2 linked regions of the Euzebya rosea genome follow. The protein of the gene in region 1 binds, or shares a complex with, the protein of each later gene. Links are inferred from orthologs where the notes say so. Each region holds a gene or a part of one and is shown on either strand. Other genes may lie near its edges. The genes, in order: uvrB and CUC05_RS19805.

Region 1 (9,954 bases):
CCGGTTGCCTGCGGGCCGACGAACGGGCCGATGGCGCCGCCGTTGTTGCCGCCCTCGAGCTCGAGGCCGTAGACGGCGTCGAGGCCAGCGACCACACGGGCGCCGCCGGCGAGGAAGTCGAACCGGGTGGAGTCGATGCCCGAGTCGATGACGGCCACCGTCACCGGACGGGTGCGACCACCGGTGGAGGAGTCACGGATGGTGTCCCACGCCGCCGGGGTGGCGATCTGCGGGTGGTACCACTGCACCGGGTACCCGTCGTCGTTGGGGATGGCCTGCGGCTCGAGGTTGTAGCGAACCGCGGACTCCGACTGCAGGCCGCACGTCTCGGGGACGGGGAACTGCGGGACGTGGGTGCCCTCGACGGCGCTGTCGCCCTCGCCGACGCGGATCAGGTAGTTGCGCTCGGGGAACCAGTCGCGACCGCCCTCCGGCGTCTGGGTGTCGACGACCTCGACGGTCCAGGCGAACCCGGAGTCGGCGGTGAAGTCACCGATGGCGCTGGTGGGCACCACGCCGTCGATCTCGTAGCCGTCGAGGCGCTGGGCCTCGTCGAGCCAGGTGACCGTCCACGTCGAGGCGTTCCGCGAGGGGGTGCGGACGGCCATGATCTGCAGCGGCCGACCGGGGACGTTGTTCTCGGGGAAGATGGAGACGACGAAGTCGGGGCCCTCCTCGGGGTCACCGAGGACGGTGGGGTACTGGGTCTCGCCTTCCTCGGCGGTCACGTAGAGGCCGAAGGTGATGCCGCCTGCACCGAGGTCGGTGTTGCCCCACTCCTGGCAGGCGTAGACGAGGAACGCGGTCTGGTCGAAGCGCCCGCCGTCGTCGGTCGTCTGCAGGATGAACATGCTGCGGAGGTCGATCCGGGGCGGGGGCTCGTTGCCGCTGCCGCCCGGGTTCGGCACGTTGTAGCTGGGACCGAAGACCCCGTCGGAGCCACCGCGGAACAGCAGCTGGCGGTTGGCCTGGACCCCGTTGTTCGGCAGGTTGGTGCCGTCGTCGCACTCGTCGTAGTACTGCTGCGCGATCGCGCCGGACCGTTGCTGCTCCAGCGAGCTGAACGTCGAGTCGCTGCTGGTCTCGCCGAGGTACTCCGCCTGCACGGCGTCCCGAGCGGCGTCGCGGGCTGCGGTGCTGTCGGCCCCGGCGGACGCGAACTCGCTGCGTTCGAACTCCTCGCGGTGCTCGGCGGCGAAGGCCGCCCAGTCGACGTCGAGCTCGCCGGGCGACCAGGTCTGCTCGACCGTCCCGGAGAACACCGTCCCGGAGGGCGAGGTGTCCACGGACGAGTCCGCGGGCTCGGCCGTCGAGGGCGTGGCGAGGGCTGCCGGAAGCAGCCCGAGCGCCAACGCCCCGGACACCAATGCAGTTTTGACGGCAGACAGACGCATCCCACACTCCATGTCAAGCGCCTCAATAGTTAACTACAACCCCATTGATTTACAAGGGGGGACCGCTGCAACACCGTACGGCGAAGGCGGGGCGCATGCCGGGATGATCCCCCGCCGGACTCCGGGGGTGTGGGAGGCGCGACGTCACTCCTGCAGGAACGTCGCCGAGGCGATCAGCTGGTTGCCGCCGTAGTCGGTGACGGTCAGGTCGACGTAGATCTCGGTTCCGGGGTCCAGCAGCTCCAGGCCGTACTGCAGGGTGGGCAGGTCGGCGAAGAGGGCGCCGTCGCCGTAGGCCGCCCACTCCACGGTGCCGTCGGGCAGGTACACGAGCACGACCGGGGCGATGAGGGCCGTGGGGTCGGCCTGCAGCTCCCCGTAGGACCCGGTCTCCTCGTCGAGCAGGTAGTAGACCTCCTGCAGGACGTCACCGGTCTCGGCATCCAGCACGATGGACAGGTCGACCGGCGCGACGACGTCGGATCCGGGCGCCTGGTAGTCCAGCGGCACGCTCGCGAAGGCCAGCGTGCCCTCCTCGTCGAAGTCCAGCTCCAGGTAGGCGTCGACGGAGTCACCGTCGGCGTCGGTCAGGGTCAGGACCGTCAGGTCGGTGAACCCGACGACGGTCCCGTCCTCGAGGATCTCCGCGGCGGTGTCGCCGAGCTGGACGATCGCGCCGTCCTCGGGGTCGATGTAGCCGAAGGACAGGCGGGCGTCGACGACGCTCTCCAACGATGCCGGGTCCAGCTGGACGGTGACCTCCACGCCACCCTCGACGTCGGTCACGGTGGCGTCGGCCCCGACCACGCTCGGCTCGGCACCGTCGGCACCCAGCCCCTCGCCGTCGGTGTCCGGTGCGGGCTGCGAGACGACCTCCTGGTCGAGGGCCACCGGCTGCCTGTCGGCGGGGATGGACTGTCCCGCGGAGTAGTAGGCGGTCAGGAACTGGGCCCAGGCCTCGCTGCCGGGCACCTGCAGGTACGCGCCATCGGCCAGGTCGTCGCTGGGTGGGAAGTAGATGGACATGCCGGTCGACCCGAGCCGGGCCGGACCGACGGTCTGGGCGACGACGGTGTCGTTGATCGCCCGCAGCACCGCGTCGGCCTCGTCGGACACCTGCAGGCTCTGCACGCCGATCTCGGCGACGAACTGGCCGAGGTCGGTGAGGTGGGTGCTCTGGGAGGGATCGGGCGAGCGGCCGTACTCCACGGTGCTGGCCCGCTGTCGTCCGATCAGCACCCCGAGGCCCTCGACCTGTTCGGCCAGCGTGCCGGCGAAGGTGGCCATGGCCTCCTCCAGCGCCGACATGCCGGCGAGGTCCAGCAGCGAGAGGGTGATCTCGGCACCGGTGCCCTGGGCGTCGGCCTGGCCGACGAACCCGTCGACGAACGCCGCGCCGAGCCCTGCGGCGTCGATCGTCGGGTCGGCCGCGATCGCGCCGAGCGCGCCGTAGTCCCAGCCGTGTCCCGGTTCGAGCTCCTCCGACGCCAGCATGTAGTCGGCGTAGGGGGCGAGCGCGCTGGCGACCTCGTAGGTGGCCATCAGGCAGGCGTCGAAGCCCAGCAGCTGGATGCGCTCCAGCCCAGCGGCGTCCAGGCCGGCGTCAAGGCCCGCGGCGATCTCGCTGAGGTCCAGGACCTCCCCGCTGCTGTCGTCGGGGCCGATGCCGGTCCAGCCGCCACCGTGGTCGGAGATGGTCAGGGCGTAGTTGTCGGCCGGGAAGGTCTCGACGGCGAACGCGATGAAGGAGGCCAACGTCGTCGGATCGGCCATGTCGAGCTCACCCAGGTCGGCGATCTCGGCGAACTCGTCGGCCTGGACGTACAGCAGCTTGGCCGTCTCCCAGTCGTCGAGGTTCAGCAGCGGCTGGTCGGTGTGGCCGGCCTCGCGGTCGACCAGCGCGACGGTGTTGACGCCGATGGGCGAACCGACGGTGGCCATCTCGGCGACGTCCTCCAGCATCGGCTCCTCGAGGTTGGTGTCGGCGATGGAGTACAGCATGTAGGTCCACGACTCGGGCTCGAGCGGGTCGACGTCGAGCCCGAACCCGACATCACCCACGAGGGTGCCGTCCGCTCCCCCACCGTCACCGGACCGATCGTCGTCCTCGGCAGCCTCGTCCGTCCCCGGGTCGTCCTCGTCGGCGACGCCACCGTCCTCGACGACCGCCGGGGCCTCCTCGGCCACCGTGTCGTCCACGGATCCGTCATCGGTGCCCGAGCACGCTGCTGCCAGCAGCACCATCACCAGCAGGAGGGCCACTGTCCCGTGCATCTTCATCGTTGCCCGCGTTCTCGTCAGCCGATGTCCCGCGACATCGGGGGCGAGGACGGTACTCCTGTCCGCCACGCGGTGTGTTCAGGACCCGAAGGTCAGGTTGCGGCGCTCATGCCCCGCAGCTCGCGCTTCAGCTCGCCGATCTCGTCACGCAGCCGTGCGGCGTACTCGAACCGCAGCTCGCCCGCCGCCTGGTGCATCTCGTCGCTGAGCGTCTGGATGAGGGTCGCCAGCTCGTCCGACGGCAGGTCGCTGACGTCGGGCATGCCGGGCAGCGCCTCACGGCTGCGGTCGGACGGGTCGGCGGACTGGTAGGGCATGCCGGCCTCGGCGGCGCGGGCCATCTGGATGATGTCACCGACGCGCTTGCGGATCGTCTGCGGGTCGATGCCGTGCTCGCGGTTGAACTGCTCCTGGATCGCCCGACGGCGGTTGGTCTCGCTGATCGCGGTCCGCATGGAGTCGGTGATGTTGTCGGCGTACATCACGACCTTGCCGTTCACGTTTCGTGCGGCACGTCCGATGGTCTGGATCAACGACGTCTCGGAGCGGAGGAACCCCTCCTTGTCGGCGTCGAGGATGGCCACCAGCGCCACCTCGGGCAGGTCCAGGCCCTCCCGGAGGAGGTTGATGCCGATGAGCGCGTCGAAGTGTCCCATCCGCAGGTCGCGGAGGATCTCGATGCGCTCGACGGTGTTGATCTCGGAGTGCAGGTAGCGGACCTTCAGCCCCGCCTCGAGCAGGTAGTCCGTCAGGTCCTCCGACATCTTCTTGGTCAGGGTGGTGACCAGCACACGTTCGTCCCGTTCGGCGTGGCCGCGGATCTCCTCGATGAGGTCGTCGATCTGTCCCTTCGTCGGCCGCAGCAGGACCTCTGGGTCGATGAGGCCCGTCGGACGGATGACCTGCTCGACGATGGTGGAGGACATGCGCCGCTCGAACGGCCCGGGGGTCGCCGACACGTGCACCGTCTGACCGACCTTCTCGCGGAACTCCTCGAAGCGGAGCGGCCGGTTGTCCATCGCGGACGGCAGCCGGAACCCGTGCTCGACGAGGGTCGTCTTGCGCGACCGGTCGCCCTCGTACATGCCGCCGACCTGCGGGACGGTCACGTGGGACTCGTCGACGATCAGCAGGAAGTCGTCGGGGAAGTAGTCGATCAGCGTGTAGGGCGTCTCGCCCGGGCTGCGACCGTCGAGGTGCCGGGAGTAGTTCTCGATCCCCGAGCACATGCCGATCTCCTTCAGCATCTCGAGGTCGTAGTTGGTGCGCATCCGCAGCCGCTGGGCCTCGAGCAGCTTGTCGGCCGCCGTCAGCTCCTCGAGCCGTTCGTCGAGCTCGGCCTGGATCGTCTGGATGGCGCGTTCGAGGCCCGTTCCCCCGGTGATGTAGTGGGAGTTGGGGAAGATCATGACCTGCTCGAACTCGCCGATCAGCTCGCCGGTGATCGGCTCGAGCCGGGTGATCCGGTCGATGGTGTCGCCGAAGAACTCGATGCGCCAGGCGGTCTCGCCGTCGGCCGGGAAGATCTCGAGGGTGTCGCCGCGGACACGGAACTTGCCGCGGACGAAGTTCAGCTCGTTGCGTTCGTACTGCAGCTCGACCAGCCGCCGGATCACCTTGTCGAGGTCGATGTCCATGCCCTCGCTGAGCATGAGGTGGTACTTCTCGTACTGCTCGGGGGACCCCAGGCCGTAGATGCAGGACACCGATGCGACGATGAGCACGTCGCGCCGCGTCATCAACGACATCGTCGCCTCGTGGCGGAGGCGCTCGATCTCGTCGTTGATCGAGGAGTCCTTCTCGATGTAGGTGTCCGACGAGGGGACGTAGGCCTCGGGCTGGTAGTAGTCGTAGTAGCTGACGAAGTACTCGACGGCGTTGTTGGGGAAGAACTCCTTGAACTCACCGGCGAGCTGGGCGGCCAGGGTCTTGTTCGGCGCCATGACGAGGGTCGGCCGCTGGACCTCGTTGATGATGTTGGCCATCGAGAAGGTCTTGCCCGATCCGGTCACACCGAGCAGGCAGACGTCGGTCTCGCCCCGGGCGAGGGCCTCGGTCACACCCGCGATCGCGCGCGGCTGGTCACCAGCGGGCTGGTAGTCGCTGACGATCTCGAACCGACCGTCGCGACGGACCGGCGTGGTGGGGCTGGACATGGCCCCATGGTCGCGTACCCGTCAACCACCGTCACCCGGTCTCCCGTCAGGAGGCTGTCAGGAGGGCCACACGGGAGACCAACGTGGCCTCCTGCGAGCCGGAGGTCATCCCGCCGACGCGGTGGGCTGGTCGAGGAAGCGTTCGTGGGGGATGTCGACGATGGTCCCGTCGGTCGTGCGGAGGCTGACCGACACGTGGCCGACGCCGACGACCTCACCGGTGACGTCCCCGAAGGTCACGATCGACCCGACCTCGAGCATGTTGTCCACGTGGCGGCCGGCGATGACGGAGCCGAGCAGCGGCCGCAGGCCGAGCCCGAGACCCAGTGCAGCCGCGACGACCAGCCCCGAGAAGGTGATGAGCAGCAGCTGCCGCAGCACGCCGACATCCATGCCGGCCTGCTCGGCGGCGATCAGGGAGACGAGCACCACGATGGTCCAGTAGACGACCGCGCCGGCCACCCGGGCCATGGCCGGTCGCACCGTGGCGATCACTCGGGTGACCGTCGCCCGCAGGACGGCGGCCACGAGCAGGGCGACGATGACGAGGATGAAGCTGATCGTCAGCCCGGGAAGGGCGCCGATCATCCCCGACAGGGCAGCCTGCAGGCCCGTGTCGGTCGCCACGGGATCCACCAGGCGACCGAGGCCGAGGAGGAACCCGACCGCGCTGACCCCGACGAGGGTTGCCTTGGCGAGGGAGTTGACCTCGGCCCTGTCATCCAGCAGGCGGCCGCCGAGGACACGCAGCAGCCAGGCCAGGACGAAGGCCGCGACCACGCACACGATGATGGGCACGAGGGTGCGAACGAGGGGGCCGTCGGCGGCGAGCAGGGTGTCGAAGGTCATCGAGGGTCCTCGGTGGGGGCAGTCGTCGGGCCATCATCGCTGCCGGGGAGGTCGTCGCGCAGCCCCAGCAGGTCCGGGGTCGCCCGGGCCACGCGGCCGAAGGACCCGAAGATCGACCCGGCGAGGACGCTGACGATCGCCTCGGCCCGGACACGCTGCACCGTGGCCTCAACGGCTTCCTCGCGGGGCACGGCGATGGACCGGAGCAGGCCGGCGGCCTCGCCGACCAGGGCCATGGTCACACGATCCAACCCGTCCGGGTCATCGAACGCGTCGACGGTGCTCATGCGCGGCCCTCCCCTCGGTCGTGGGCGGAGAGGGCGTCGGCGACGGCCTGTCGGGCACGGAAGATACGGCTCTTGACCGCGGACAGGGAGATGTCGAGGGTCTCGGCGATCTCCTCGTAGGGCAGCCCCTGGACGTCGCGGAGCACGAAGGCGGCGCGAGCGTCCTCGCTGAGGTCGGCGAGGGCCCGCTGGACCACGGCGACCCGCTCCATGCCCTCCACCGTTCCCTCGGGGGACGAGGCGGGATCGGGCCGGTCGGGGACGTCGGAGGACACCCCCTCCTTGCGACGGGTGACGAGGCTGAGGCTCGTGTTCGTCGCGATGCGGTACAGCCACGTCGAGACCTGGCTGTCTCCCCTGAACGTCGCGAGCGCCCGCCAGGCCCTGACGAAGGTCTCCTGGACGGCGTCCTCGGCGTCGGCGTCGCGACCACAGATGCCACGGGCGACGCTGAACAACATGCCGTAGTTGCGACGGATGACCTCCTCGAAGGCCCCCACGTCCCCACCGCGGGCGCGGGTGAGCAGCTCGGCGTCGTCGAACACGGCGAACGCCGGGCCCGAGCGATGCACCGCGCCGTCACTCCCGAACACCTCCGTGGAAACTCGACATCCTTTCTCGATGGACCCACCCCGGGGCCAGAAGTTTCTCGGCAACGGTACAGCCGTTGCGATCACGGCCTCACGTACCGAACGTGGCTCACCCGGACCGCCGGTCCCCGAAGAAGGGTCCTGCAGCCGCGGGACGGCACCCTAGACTCCCAGCCGACGACGCGATGAGTGACCGTTACGGCACTTTCCGTCAAGAATCTTGCCCAAGTGAAGAAGATTCACCGAACATGGTTCAGTAACGGGTTCCATGGGCACCTTGGTTGCACAGGTCCAGGCGGGACCACACGAACGGGTCGGCTCGGCCCTGCACACACGGCCAGCCAGGACGGCCGACAACGTCGACCACGGTTGACTCCACGAAGCTTGCAGCGGTGATGCCCACCCCCTCATGTCATCGCTGCTGGGCCCGGTACTCCCCAGTGCCGGGCCCGTTTCGTTCTCCCGGGTGGGAGCCCGTCGTGCCACGCCTCGGTCGTGCTCGCTGACCGGCGTGCGACCGCGACCGGGTTCGTCCCCGCCGCATCGACCCCCGTACGCTGCGCCGACCCCCGTCAGAGGAGCCACCACCATGCCCGCAGCGCACATCACCACCCGAGTCGACGGCCACGTCCTCCACATCGGCGTGGACCGCCCCGAGAAGCGCAACGCCTTCGACCGTGGGATGTTGCACGCCCTCGCCGAGGCCTACGACCGGCTGGCAACCGACGACGACCTGCGCGTCGGCGTCGTCTCGGCCAGCGGCGACCACTTCTCCGCGGGCCTGGACCTCGCTGACGTGGGTCCGGCGATCGCGGCCGGCGAACCGTTCGTGCCCGCGGGCATGACCGACCCGTTCGGCATCTGGGGCGAGCCGTGCCCCAAGCCGGTCGTGATGGCCGTCCAGGGCGTTGCGTTCACCCTCTCCATCGAGCTCGCGCTGGCCGCCGACATCATCGTCGCCGCCGACGACGTCCGCTTCCGCCAGCTGGAGGTCGGCCGCGGCATCGTGCCGTTCGGCGGCGCGACCATCCGCGCCGTCCGCAACCTCGGGTGGGGCAACGCCATGCGCTTCCTGCTGACGGGCGAGGAGTTCGGCGCCGAGGAGGCCCACCGGATCGGGCTCGTGCAGGAGGTCGTTCCCGCGGGCGAGCAGCTCGCCGCGGCCACCGCCATCGCCGAGACCATCGCCGCGCAGGCACCGATGGGCGTCCAGGCCACCCTGCGGCAGTCACGTCTGTCCCGCGACGTGTCCACCGACGCCGCGATCGCCGACATGCACGAATCACTGGTCCCGATCATGACCAGCGAGGACGCTGCCGAGGGCCTGCGGTCCTTCGTCGAGCGTCGCGACGGCGTGTTCCAGGGGAAGTGACCCGCCGCCTGTCGGGTGCGGCAGCCGGGGGTGCGGTGGGCACTGCCATCCTCGTCGGCGTGCTGGCGGCCAGCCCCGTGCGGCCGGACGCGTGGTGGGTCGCGCTGCTGGTCGTCGGCATGCTGCTTCCCGCTGCCGCGGCCGGTGGGGCTGCCGCGGGACTCCGGCTCGTCCGCGGGCACCGCGTCGCTGCGGTCGCGCGCCTGACCGCCGTCGGCACCCCGGTGATGGCGATCTTCCTGCGCTTCGCGGTCATGGCGGTCTTCAGCACCTCGGCGCCCGGCGTCCAGGAAGGTGTGTCCATGGTCCTCGGTGCGGCGGCAGCGGCTGCGCTGGCCGGTCGCTACACCCCCGGCCTCGACGACGCCGACGGGGCCACGCACACCGGATAGGACCCGGCAGACCACACCCCAGCGCTCAAGGGGACCCCCTCGCCTGCCGATGCCAGTGACACGCACGCATCGTGGCGTGCCGCGGCATGCCACGGTCCACGGAAGGCTCTGCCAGTGTCCACTCCCCTGCTGCCCGGCCAGACCGCACGGGTCGAGACGTCGACGCCGGTCGACCCGACGCTGGCCGCCCGACTCGTCGACCACGTCGAGCGGGTCGTCGTGGGCAAGCGGTCCGTGGTGACCCTGTCGGTGGCGACGCTGCTGGCCGGTGGCCACCTCCTGCTGGAGGACGTACCGGGTGTCGGCAAGACCGTCCTGGCGCGGACCCTCGCGCGAACCATCGACGGGCAGCACACCCGCATCCAGGGCGCCCCCGACCTGCTGCCGACCGACCTGACCGGCGCTGCGGTCTGGCGGCCCCGCGAGGAGCGGTTCGAGTTCGTGGCCGGACCGTTGTTCGCCAACATCGTCGTGGTCGACGAGGCCAACCGGATGCCACCACGGACCCAGGCGGCCCTGCTGGAGGCGATGGAGGAGGGCCAGGTCTCCGTCGACGGGGTCAGCCACGCCCTCCCCCAGCCGTCGATGATCCTCGCGACGCAGAACCCGGTGGAGCAGCACGGGGTCCACCCGC
Region 2 (8,698 bases), on another replicon or contig:
GCCGCGTCGAGGGGCCGGAGGGCAGCCCGGAGTCGGACGGCCCTCACCGGCCCGAACAGGCCGGCCGGCCGCGAGAATAGCCCACGAGGCTCGGCCGACCTGAACCGAGGCGGCCCGACCGGCACACTTCATGGAGTCATGAGCGACCGTCCCACCGACCGGCCCACCCCCGAGGGGTCGGCCGCGAGCCCACCCGAGGACACCCCGGACTTCGGTCCCGGCGGCTACCTGCCACCACGGGCGGCCAAGCGCGCGCGCAAGATCGTCCTGCGGGAACGCATGGGCCTGCACTGGCCCGTCGCGGCGGTCGTGGCCGGCCTGCTGATCCTCGCGGTGGTCATCCCGGCGGTCATCGGCGGGTCGGCCCGCCCGGAGGCCCCGTTCGTCAACGTTGGGTCACTCGACCAGGTCGACCCCCGCGCGGATGCAGTGGTGGAGGTCAACGGGACCACCGTCCTCGTCGTGCGGGGCGGGGGCGTGCTGGCCGCGTTCGCCGACCCGCCCGAGGGCGCCAGGTACTGCACGTCGTCGCGCCGGATCGAGTCCCCGGCGGGCACGGTGTGGACGCTGCAGGGCCGACGGGTCGGCGGGACCGGCGATTCGTTGGTCAGGGCCGGCGCGTCCGCGGTGGACGGGGACCTGTACGTGGACCCCACACCCGGGGAGTCGCTGCCACCCACGGACAACAGCGACGTTGCTCCCGCCTGCTGACCCGTCGTTCCTGTCACCGAGGCGACCGGGGTCTAGTCAGTTCGTATCGTTTTGTACATACGATTTGCGAATCAGGGCGTAGAAGCGCTTTGGTTGGGCGTTGTAGGGGCACACTGAGCGCCACTCACCGTTCGCACTCCGTGAGCCACAACCGAACATCGCCACCCAACCGCCGGAGCCCGCAGTTGAATCCAAGCGTGGAAGCCGAGTACGACGACCTGTCCCACCTGCGTCGACAGGCGGCGGTCGCCCTCAGAAGCCTTCTGCGCCCCGGCACCTACATCGGCACGGTACGAGAGCTCGCGCTGACGGCAGTCCACGCGGCGGCCTACCCGATGGGCATGGCGCGTGACGCCAACCGGCGGAGCACCCCGCTCGGGCAGGACCTGCCGGACGCCGTCACCGACAGCGAGACGGCGAACATGCCGATCATCCTCGTGCACGGCTGGATCCACAACCGCAGCGCGTTCCTCGGCATCAACCGGGTGCTGCGCAAGGCGGGCTTCCGCCACATCCACGCCTTCGACTACAACCCGCTGACCTACGACATCCCCGAGATCGCGGGGATGCTGGCCGCCGAGGTCGACCGGGTCCGGTCCATCTCCGGTGCGGACAAGGTCATGATCGTCGGCCACTCCATGGGCGGGGTCGTGTCGCGGTACTACGTCCAGCAGCTCGGCGGCCACGACACGGTCGACACCGTGATCAGCCTGGGTTCGCCCCATCGGGGCACCTACGCCGCCTACCTGGCGCCCGGGTCGTCCGGCCCGCAGATGCGCCCCGGCCACACGTTGATGCGCAAGCTGGAGGAGACCGCACGCCCCAGCGACGTGCGCTGGATCGCGGTGTACTCCGACCTCGACATGCTCATCGTGCCGGGGGTCAGCGCCAAGCTCGTGCACCCGGCGCTGCGTGCCCACAACGTCAAGGTCGACGACCTCGGCCACCTGTCGCTGCTGCTGTCCGGCGAGGTCATGCGGACGGTCGTGGAGCACCTCTCCGACCGCACCCTCAACCGGCCCGAGCCCCTCGACGACGTGCACCCCCTGCCCGAGCGCAGCGCCCGCACCCTCCGCGTGGTCCCCCCGGTGGCCGACCCCGAACCCTCCCTGGCCGCCGGCGACCTCGCCGCCGAGGCGTAGCCCCTCCCCTCCCCTTCGTCGGGGCCCGGTTCGGCCCGGTTCGGCGGGGTTCGGCGCGGTTCGGCCCGGTTCGGCCTGCCTCCCACGAGTTGTGCAGTACGGCCGGCCGGCTGGTCGACCTGCACGCGTCGGCCCGGCGAATGTGCAGCTCGGCCGATCGGCTGATGAAGCTGCACAACGTGGGTGCAGCGGCCGGGGCCCAGGGGCGTGGCAACGTCCGACTACGCGGCCCGCCGGCCGTGACGGGCGAGCCGGTCCAGTGCGTCGCGTCGAACGCGATGACGGAACGTCGTCTCCTGCGAGACAAGGGTGTGGTGATACCTGGTCACGTCCCACCGCTCCACCTGCCTGACCCGACCGTCACGCACCCGGTCACGCCGGGCGACCGACGGCGCATCGTGGTGCGGACCGTCGATCTCCAGCCCCCACTGCAGCTCCGTGACCGCCACGTCCAGCTCGGCGACCATCCTCCCGGTCTCGTCCCGCAGGAGGTAGGGCCGTGAGGTCGTCTCCAGGCCGAACTCCTCGAGGGTCTGTCGGATGACCACCCGACCCCGGGCTTCGGTCGCGGAGTGGGAGAACCCGGGCCGTACCCGGTCGGCCGCCCGAACCATTGCCCGGGGGACCCGGACGGGCAGTCCGAAGGAAAGCGGATCGGCCACGGCTCCGAGGAACTCGTCGATCGACAGCACCCGCGTCCGGTCCAGGTCGACGGCGGCGTCGGCCACGTTCACGACCGCACGATCGGTACGACGACCGATCCACGCCATGTCCCACAGAACCCGGTGCGGGACGGCGCACGGGACACCGTCGATCCAGCGAACGTCGCCAGCCGGTCGTCGGCTGCGGACCACCCGCACAGGGCGGCCACGGACCTGGGTCCCTCGCTCGACCAGCAGCTGGGGAACCGCGGGAGGACGTCCCCGGACCCCCATCAGCCACGCCGCCGAGAAGCCGGTCACCACCGCGACGTCGGACACCGCCCGGGCGAGGGCATCGGCCTGCTCCCCTCCCTCTCGCATTCTGGACGCAGCCCGTTCGGGGCCACCGATCCCCGCCACGCACAGGAGCGCCGCCCACACGCGACCGAGGTCGTCGGACCGGCCCCCCAGCACGCGCAGGACGCCCCGATGGGCCCGTGTCCACCCCCTCCGGGCCACGAGCTCGGTGACGGATGACCGTGGCAGGCCGAGCACGACGGCCTGCCAGACGGCGACGTGGCCGGCCTGCCGCGTGGCCAGCTGATCGAGGAGGGCCATGTCCACCGGCTCTCGGGCCGGGGGGCCGTCACCGAGGGTTCCTGTCCGTGAGGTGTCCATGCCTCCACCCTCGCCCCCAACCCAAGCCGCCCGCCGTCGGCTTCTGGCCGCCTCGTGGACAACTTGCCCAAGCACCCCGGCGCCCGGTGTTGACCTGGCCGACCGTGCCAAGGCGAGTTGTGCAGGTCAGCCGCCGTCCCGGTCGAAGTGCTCCAGCACCAGCGCGATGTGCGCAGTTGAGCCAAGGCAGCGGCCGAGGTGCACAACTCGGGTCGCCACGAGCGCCTCGACGACGGAGACGCTGCGTCTGGCGCCGAACTCTGCGGGTGCTCGAGCCGCCGAACCGTGACCTCAGCTCGGCGAGCGGTCTCGGATCGCCTCGTCCACGGCCCCGGGCATGAGGATCGACTCGATGATCATGACGGCGGCACCGGTGACGCCGGCACGTTCGTTCAGCTCGCTCGTCTGCACGCGCAGGTCGTGGGTGGCCAGGACCGTCGAACGCTCGTACACGGCCTCGCGGACACCCGCGACGAGTTCGGCAGCAGCCAGCGCGACCTCACCACCGACGACGATGGCACCCGGATTCAGCAGGTTGACGGCCCCGGCGAGGACCTCGCCGATCTGCCGACCCGCCTCCCTGATCATGCGGATGGCCTGCGTGCTTCCGCCCGTGGCCTCCCTCACCACGTCGGCGACAGCCTCGACGTCGACACCCTGCCGCCTGAGCTCCGCAGCCAGGGCCGCACCGCTGGCGACGGCCTCCAGGCACCCCACGTTCCCGCAGCGGCACACGACGGTCCCGGGGGACGGGACACGGATGTGCCCCATGTCACCGGCCGCGCCGTTCTGACCGCGGTAGATCCGGCCGTGCATCACCAGCCCGCTGCCGATGCCGGTGCCGACCTTGACGAACAGCAGGTCGTCCACCCGGTCCCGCCAGTGGGTCCAGTACTCGCCCAACGCCATGATGTTGACGTCGTTGTCCACGAGGACCGGCACCGGATGGGCCTTCTGCACCAGCGCCGGCACCGCAACACCGTCCCACCCGGGCATGATCGGCGGGCTGACGGCACGACCAGCGGAGTACTCGACCGGCCCCGGCAACCCGATGCCGATGCCGCGCACCGCCGCAGATCCGCGCCCGGCTTTCCCCAGCAGGTCCTCGAACCCGTCCAGCATCCACGCGATCACCGTGTCGGGGCCCGCGGCGATGTCGATCTCACCGGTGGACTCGGCCAGCAGCGTCCCGGACAGGTCGGCGATCGCGAGGCGTGCGCGGGTGACGTCGAGATCGGCGACGAGCACCACGCCGGCCTCGCTGTTGAACGCCAGCGTCTGCGGTGGTCGACCGCCGGTGCTCGGAGCCTCACCCGCCTCGTAGACGAACCCGCCACCGAGGAGTGACTCGACCCGCTGGGACACCGTTGCCCGCGAGAGACCGGTCAGGCGCACGAGCTCCGCGCGGGTCCGTGCCCGACCGTCCCGTATGAGCGTGAGCACCTCCCCGGCCGTGTTGACCGTCGTGTTCACGTCCATGGCGATCCCTCGTACTTCCGGTCGGTCCATGACGGACTTAGTTCATTGGTTGACTGATGTCAGGAGGTTGTCCAGCATAACGCGCGACCCTCCGACCGTGCCCATGTCAACACGCGAACGCGCCGAGGGACGTCAGGCGCGGATCAGCGGAGCGTAGGCCAGGACAAGGCGCTTCTCGCCGGTCTCGGCGAAGTCGATGACGGCTTCCTCCTCACCCGGCATGCCGGTCATCTCCACGATGCGGCCCTTGCCGAACCGGGTGTGCATGACCCAGTCCCCTGCCTTGAACTCGGGCCCGTCGTCGTCCTCCTCGACCCGGCGGTGGTACTGCGTCTTCACCCCGGCCATGGACAGGGCGCGACGCGACGGTCCCCCCCGATCGGTGGAGCGGTCCTCGACCAGCTCAGCGGGGATCTCGCCGAGGAAACGGCTGGGCGGGTTGGACTGCGACCCGCCGAACAACGTCCGCGCCCAGGCCGACGTCACGTACAGCCGCTTCTCCGCGCGGGTCATGCCGACGTAGGCCAGCCGCCGCTCCTCCTCGATCTCGTCGGGCTCCGACAGGGTTCGGCTGTGGGGGAAGACGCCCTCCTCGAGGCCGACGAGGAAGACGACGGGGAACTCCAGGCCCTTGGCGTTGTGCAGGGTCATCAACGTCACGCGTGCCGACTCGTCGGTCAGGTCGTCCTCGGCGTTGACCAGCTGCACCCGTTCGAGGAACTCGGGCAGCGTCGCGTCGGGGGTCAGCGACAGCAGGTCCTCGGCGACGCCCTCGAGCTCGGCCAGGTTCTCCAGCCGTGCCTCGGCCTCGGGGCTGCGCTCGGCCTCGAGCTCGGCGATGTAGCCGGACTCCGCCAGCACCTTCTCCAGCAGGGCCCGTGGGGTGAGCTCCTCCTCGATCCATGCGGTGCGCATCCGGTCGAGGAACGCCACGAACCCCTCGACGGCCCCGACCGCGCGGGTGGGCACGCCGTTGATGGCGCCCACCTGGCGGCAGGCCTCGATCAGCGTCGTGCCGGTGGTCGCGGCGTAGCCGGTCAGCGCCTCCTGGGTCTTCTTGCCGATCCCGCGCCGGGGGACGTTGAGGATGCGGCCCGCGGCGACGTCGTCCCCGGGGTTGACCAGCACGGTCAGGTAGGCCAGGGCGTCCTTGACCTCCTTGCGGTCGTAGAAGCGCGTCGAGCCGATCACCTGGTACGGCTGGCCGACCCGCAGCATGACCTCCTCCATCACGCGGGACTGGGCGTTGGTCCGGTAGAAGACCGCGCAGTCGGCACCGCGGTAGGTGCCCTCGGCGGTCAGCTTGCGGATCTCCTCGGCGACGAACGCGGCCTCGTCGTGCTCGTTCTCTGCGGTGTAGCGGATGATCCGGTCGCCGGCGCCTGCCTCGGTCCACAGGTCCTTGGCGACCCGCTGGGAGTTGTTGGCGATGACGGCGTTTGCCGCGTCGAGCACGGTCTGGGTGGACCGGTAGTTGCGGTCCAGCACGATCGTCGTCGCGTCGGGGAAGTCGTTCTCGAAGTCCAGCAGGTTGCGGATGTCCGCACCGCGGAAGGCGTAGATCGACTGGTCGGAGTCGCCGACGACCGTGATGTTGCGGTGCTGGTCGGCCAGCATCTGCACCAGCTTGTACTGGGCGTGGTTGGTGTCCTGCCACTCGTCGACCAGGACGTGCTGGAACTGCCGCTGGTAGCGCTGCAGGGTGTCGTCGAACAGCTGGAAGATCTCCACGGTCTTGACCAGCAGGTCGTCGAAGTCCATGGCCGAGGCCGCGTGGAGCCTGGCCTGGTAGCCCTTGTAGACCTCGGCAACCTGCGTGGTCCACCAGTCCTCGGCCTGCGAGGCGTAGGTCTCGAAGTCGATCAGCTCGTTCTTGGCCGCCGAGATCGCCGACAGCGCGGCCCGGACGGGGATCTTCTTGGTGTCCAGGCCAATGTCGCTGATGACCCGGGAGACGACCCGGCCGGAGTCGCTGGTGTCGTAGATCGTGAAGTGCTTGGCGTAGCCCAGGCGAGGGGCCTCGGTGCGCAGCAGGCGGGCACAGGCGGAGTGGAACGTCTGCACCCACATGCCACCCCAGCGACGCTTGGTCGGCTGGCCCTGCTCGTCGCGGCTGATCCCCACCAGGTCGTCGCCGACCAGGCGACCGACGCGGTCCTTCATCTCACCCGCGGCCTTGTTGGTGAAGGTGATCGCGAGGATCTCCAGCGGGTGCGCACCGTCGCCGATCAGGCGGGCGATGCGGTGGGTCAGGACACGGGTCTTCCCCGACCCGGCCCCGGCCACGACGAGCAGCGGACCGCCGTCGTGCATCACGGCGTCCTTCTGCTGTGGGTTGAGTCCGTCGAGGTGCAGGCTGGGAGTCGTCACGGTGAGGTCATGGTACGGGGTGCCCGTGACACCGCCCGGGGCCGAATGCTGGCCGGCCGACACGATCCGATACCCTCCACGTCGACGAAGACGGCGCGGGCATCCCCGGTCGTCACGCCCCGCACGGCGGGGCGCACACCGAGCCACCCACTCCCGAGGAACACGATCACCCATGGCCGGCGCAATCCCCGTTCAGACCCAGGAAGACATCGTCCCCCCGACGCCCAAGCCGATCGGCTACCGCCTCGCCGGCGTCCTGCTCGCCCCCGGTGTCGCCGCGACGATGCACCTCGTCCTCACCGGCCCCTTCGGCCTGTCGATGTCGCCCGGCCTGATGACCACCACCCTGGCGGCCCTCGCGATCGGCCTGGTCGGCTGGATCGCCGTGATGCTGCTCGAGCAGGGTCTCGGCAAGGACAGGGGTCGGAAGATCTGGATGGCGGTCGCCTTCGGCGCGCTGGCCGCCGCGATCCTGGCCATCATCCCGACAGACGGGACCACCGGCGCCAAGTGGGGTCTCGTGGCGCTGTGCTCGGCCGTGGCGATCGTGCTGATCCCGACCATGGCCGCACGGGGTCAGAAGGACTGATCCCGTCGTCGCCGCCCCCTACCCGGGCGGCAGGATCGTCCCGGTGACCTCGGCCAGCGTGATCCGCTGGCCGTCGGCGCCCTCGCACGACCCGCGCAGGGTCACGGTGTCGCCGTCCTGGAGGAACGTGCGGTCGACCCCGGCGATCGTGATGGGTTCGCGCCCGCCCATGGTCAGCTCGATCAGCGAACCCTCGGTGCCGCGTTCGGGGCCGGACACGGTGCCGGAGGCGAACAGGTCGCCGGCCCGGATCGTGGCGCCGTTGACGGTCGCGTGCGCCAGCTGCTGCGGCATCGTCCAGTACATGTCGGCGAAGGACACCCGGCTGACGACCTCCTCGGTCGTCGTCCCGGCCGGGGTGATGGCCACCTCGAGGGAGAGGTCGAAGGACCAGCGCCCCTCGACCCGCAGGTAGTCGCTGACGGGCGGGTCCTGCTCGGGCGAGGCCACACGGGCGGCGTCGAGCGCTGCCAGCGGAGTGATCCACGGGCCGATCGACGTCGCGAAGGACTTGCCCAGGAACGGTCCCAGCGGCTGGTACTCCCACGCCTGGATGTCGCGTGCGGACCAGTCGTTGACCAGCACGATGCCGAAGATGTGCTCACCTGCGGCCGACGCGGGGACGGGGGTCCCCAGCGGCGTCCCGAGGCCACCGGTGACGAAGCCGACCTCCAGCTCGATGTCGAGGCGTTCCGAGGGGCCCACCGGCGGGGCGGCACCCGGCTCGGGGGGCCGCTGCTGGCCGACGGGACGGTGGATCGGCGTGCCGCTGACCACCACGGTGCCGGCGCGGCCGTGGTAGCCCACCGGGAGGTGGCGCCAGTTGGGCAGCAACGGGTCGGAGTCGGGCCGGAACAGGCGTCCGAGGTTCGTGGCGTGATGAAGGGAGGAGTAGAAGTCGACGTAGTCGGCGACGGTGAAGGGCATCGTCGGGGCCGCCACGTCGGCCAGCGGGATCAGCGCCCCGTCCGGCGGGTGCTGCGAACCCCCCTCCGACAGCAGGTCGGTGACGGCTGCACGAACGCCCGCCCACACCTCTGCCCCCTCCATCATCAGCATCGTGAGGTCGACGTGTTCGGCCCAGACGA

What was found.
Region 2: the proteins of uvrB (region 1) and CUC05_RS19805 are in contact, whole or in part, in a crystal structure (PDB 7EGT), measured with the Thermus thermophilus proteins. The link is inferred for Euzebya rosea from one-to-one orthologs. Residues at the interface, in WP_096411307.1 of Thermus thermophilus: Glu23, Leu25, Arg26, Asp27, Gly28, Glu29, Arg30, Phe31, Arg55, Glu326, Asp327, Phe328, Glu379, Ser382, Gln383, His398, Gly400, Arg401; in WP_096412145.1 of Thermus thermophilus: His654, Arg656, Phe657, Gln666, Asp668, Glu669, Lys680, Arg681, Leu682, Ser683, Lys685, Tyr686, Ala687.

Annotation. Positions count from the first base shown.
Region 1 is NZ_PGDQ01000004.1:322,180-332,133, reverse strand. The notes cover bases 3,299-6,276. They hold uvrB (excinuclease ABC subunit UvrB), read right to left. Parts: upstream 5,831-6,276; coding sequence 3,767-5,830; downstream 3,299-3,766. Other genes in these bases: CUC05_RS06615 (mechanosensitive ion channel domain-containing protein), read right to left, coding at 5,936-6,276; CUC05_RS06625 (clostripain-related cysteine peptidase), read right to left, coding at 3,299-3,668. In the rest of the region: CUC05_RS06630 (S8 family serine peptidase), read right to left, coding at 1-1,394; more of CUC05_RS06625, read right to left, coding at 1,539-3,298; more of CUC05_RS06615, read right to left, coding at 6,277-6,679; CUC05_RS06610 (hypothetical protein), read right to left, coding at 6,676-6,966; CUC05_RS06605 (RNA polymerase sigma factor), read right to left, coding at 6,963-7,538; CUC05_RS06600 (crotonase/enoyl-CoA hydratase family protein), read left to right, coding at 8,146-8,928; CUC05_RS06595 (hypothetical protein), read left to right, coding at 8,964-9,320; CUC05_RS06590 (AAA family ATPase), read left to right, coding at 9,435-9,954. UniProt on the Escherichia coli protein: The UvrABC repair system catalyzes the recognition and processing of DNA lesions. A damage recognition complex composed of 2 UvrA and 2 UvrB subunits scans DNA for abnormalities.
Region 2 is NZ_PGDQ01000016.1:125,680-134,377, forward strand. What follows is about bases 4,403-7,359. They hold CUC05_RS19805 (ATP-dependent helicase), read right to left. Parts: upstream 7,022-7,359; coding sequence 4,784-7,021; downstream 4,403-4,783. Other genes in these bases: CUC05_RS19800 (ROK family transcriptional regulator), read right to left, coding at 4,403-4,651; CUC05_RS19810 (DUF6069 family protein), read left to right, coding at 7,194-7,359. In the rest of the region: CUC05_RS19785 (hypothetical protein), read left to right, coding at 139-711; CUC05_RS19790 (esterase/lipase family protein), read left to right, coding at 909-1,853; CUC05_RS19795 (hypothetical protein), read right to left, coding at 2,075-3,172; more of CUC05_RS19800, read right to left, coding at 3,464-4,402; more of CUC05_RS19810, read left to right, coding at 7,360-7,610; fahA (fumarylacetoacetase), read right to left, coding at 7,629-8,698. UniProt on the Escherichia coli protein: A helicase with DNA-dependent ATPase activity. Unwinds DNA duplexes with 3'-5' polarity. Translocates on single-stranded DNA with 3'-5' polarity. Initiates unwinding more efficiently from a nicked substrate than double-stranded DNA.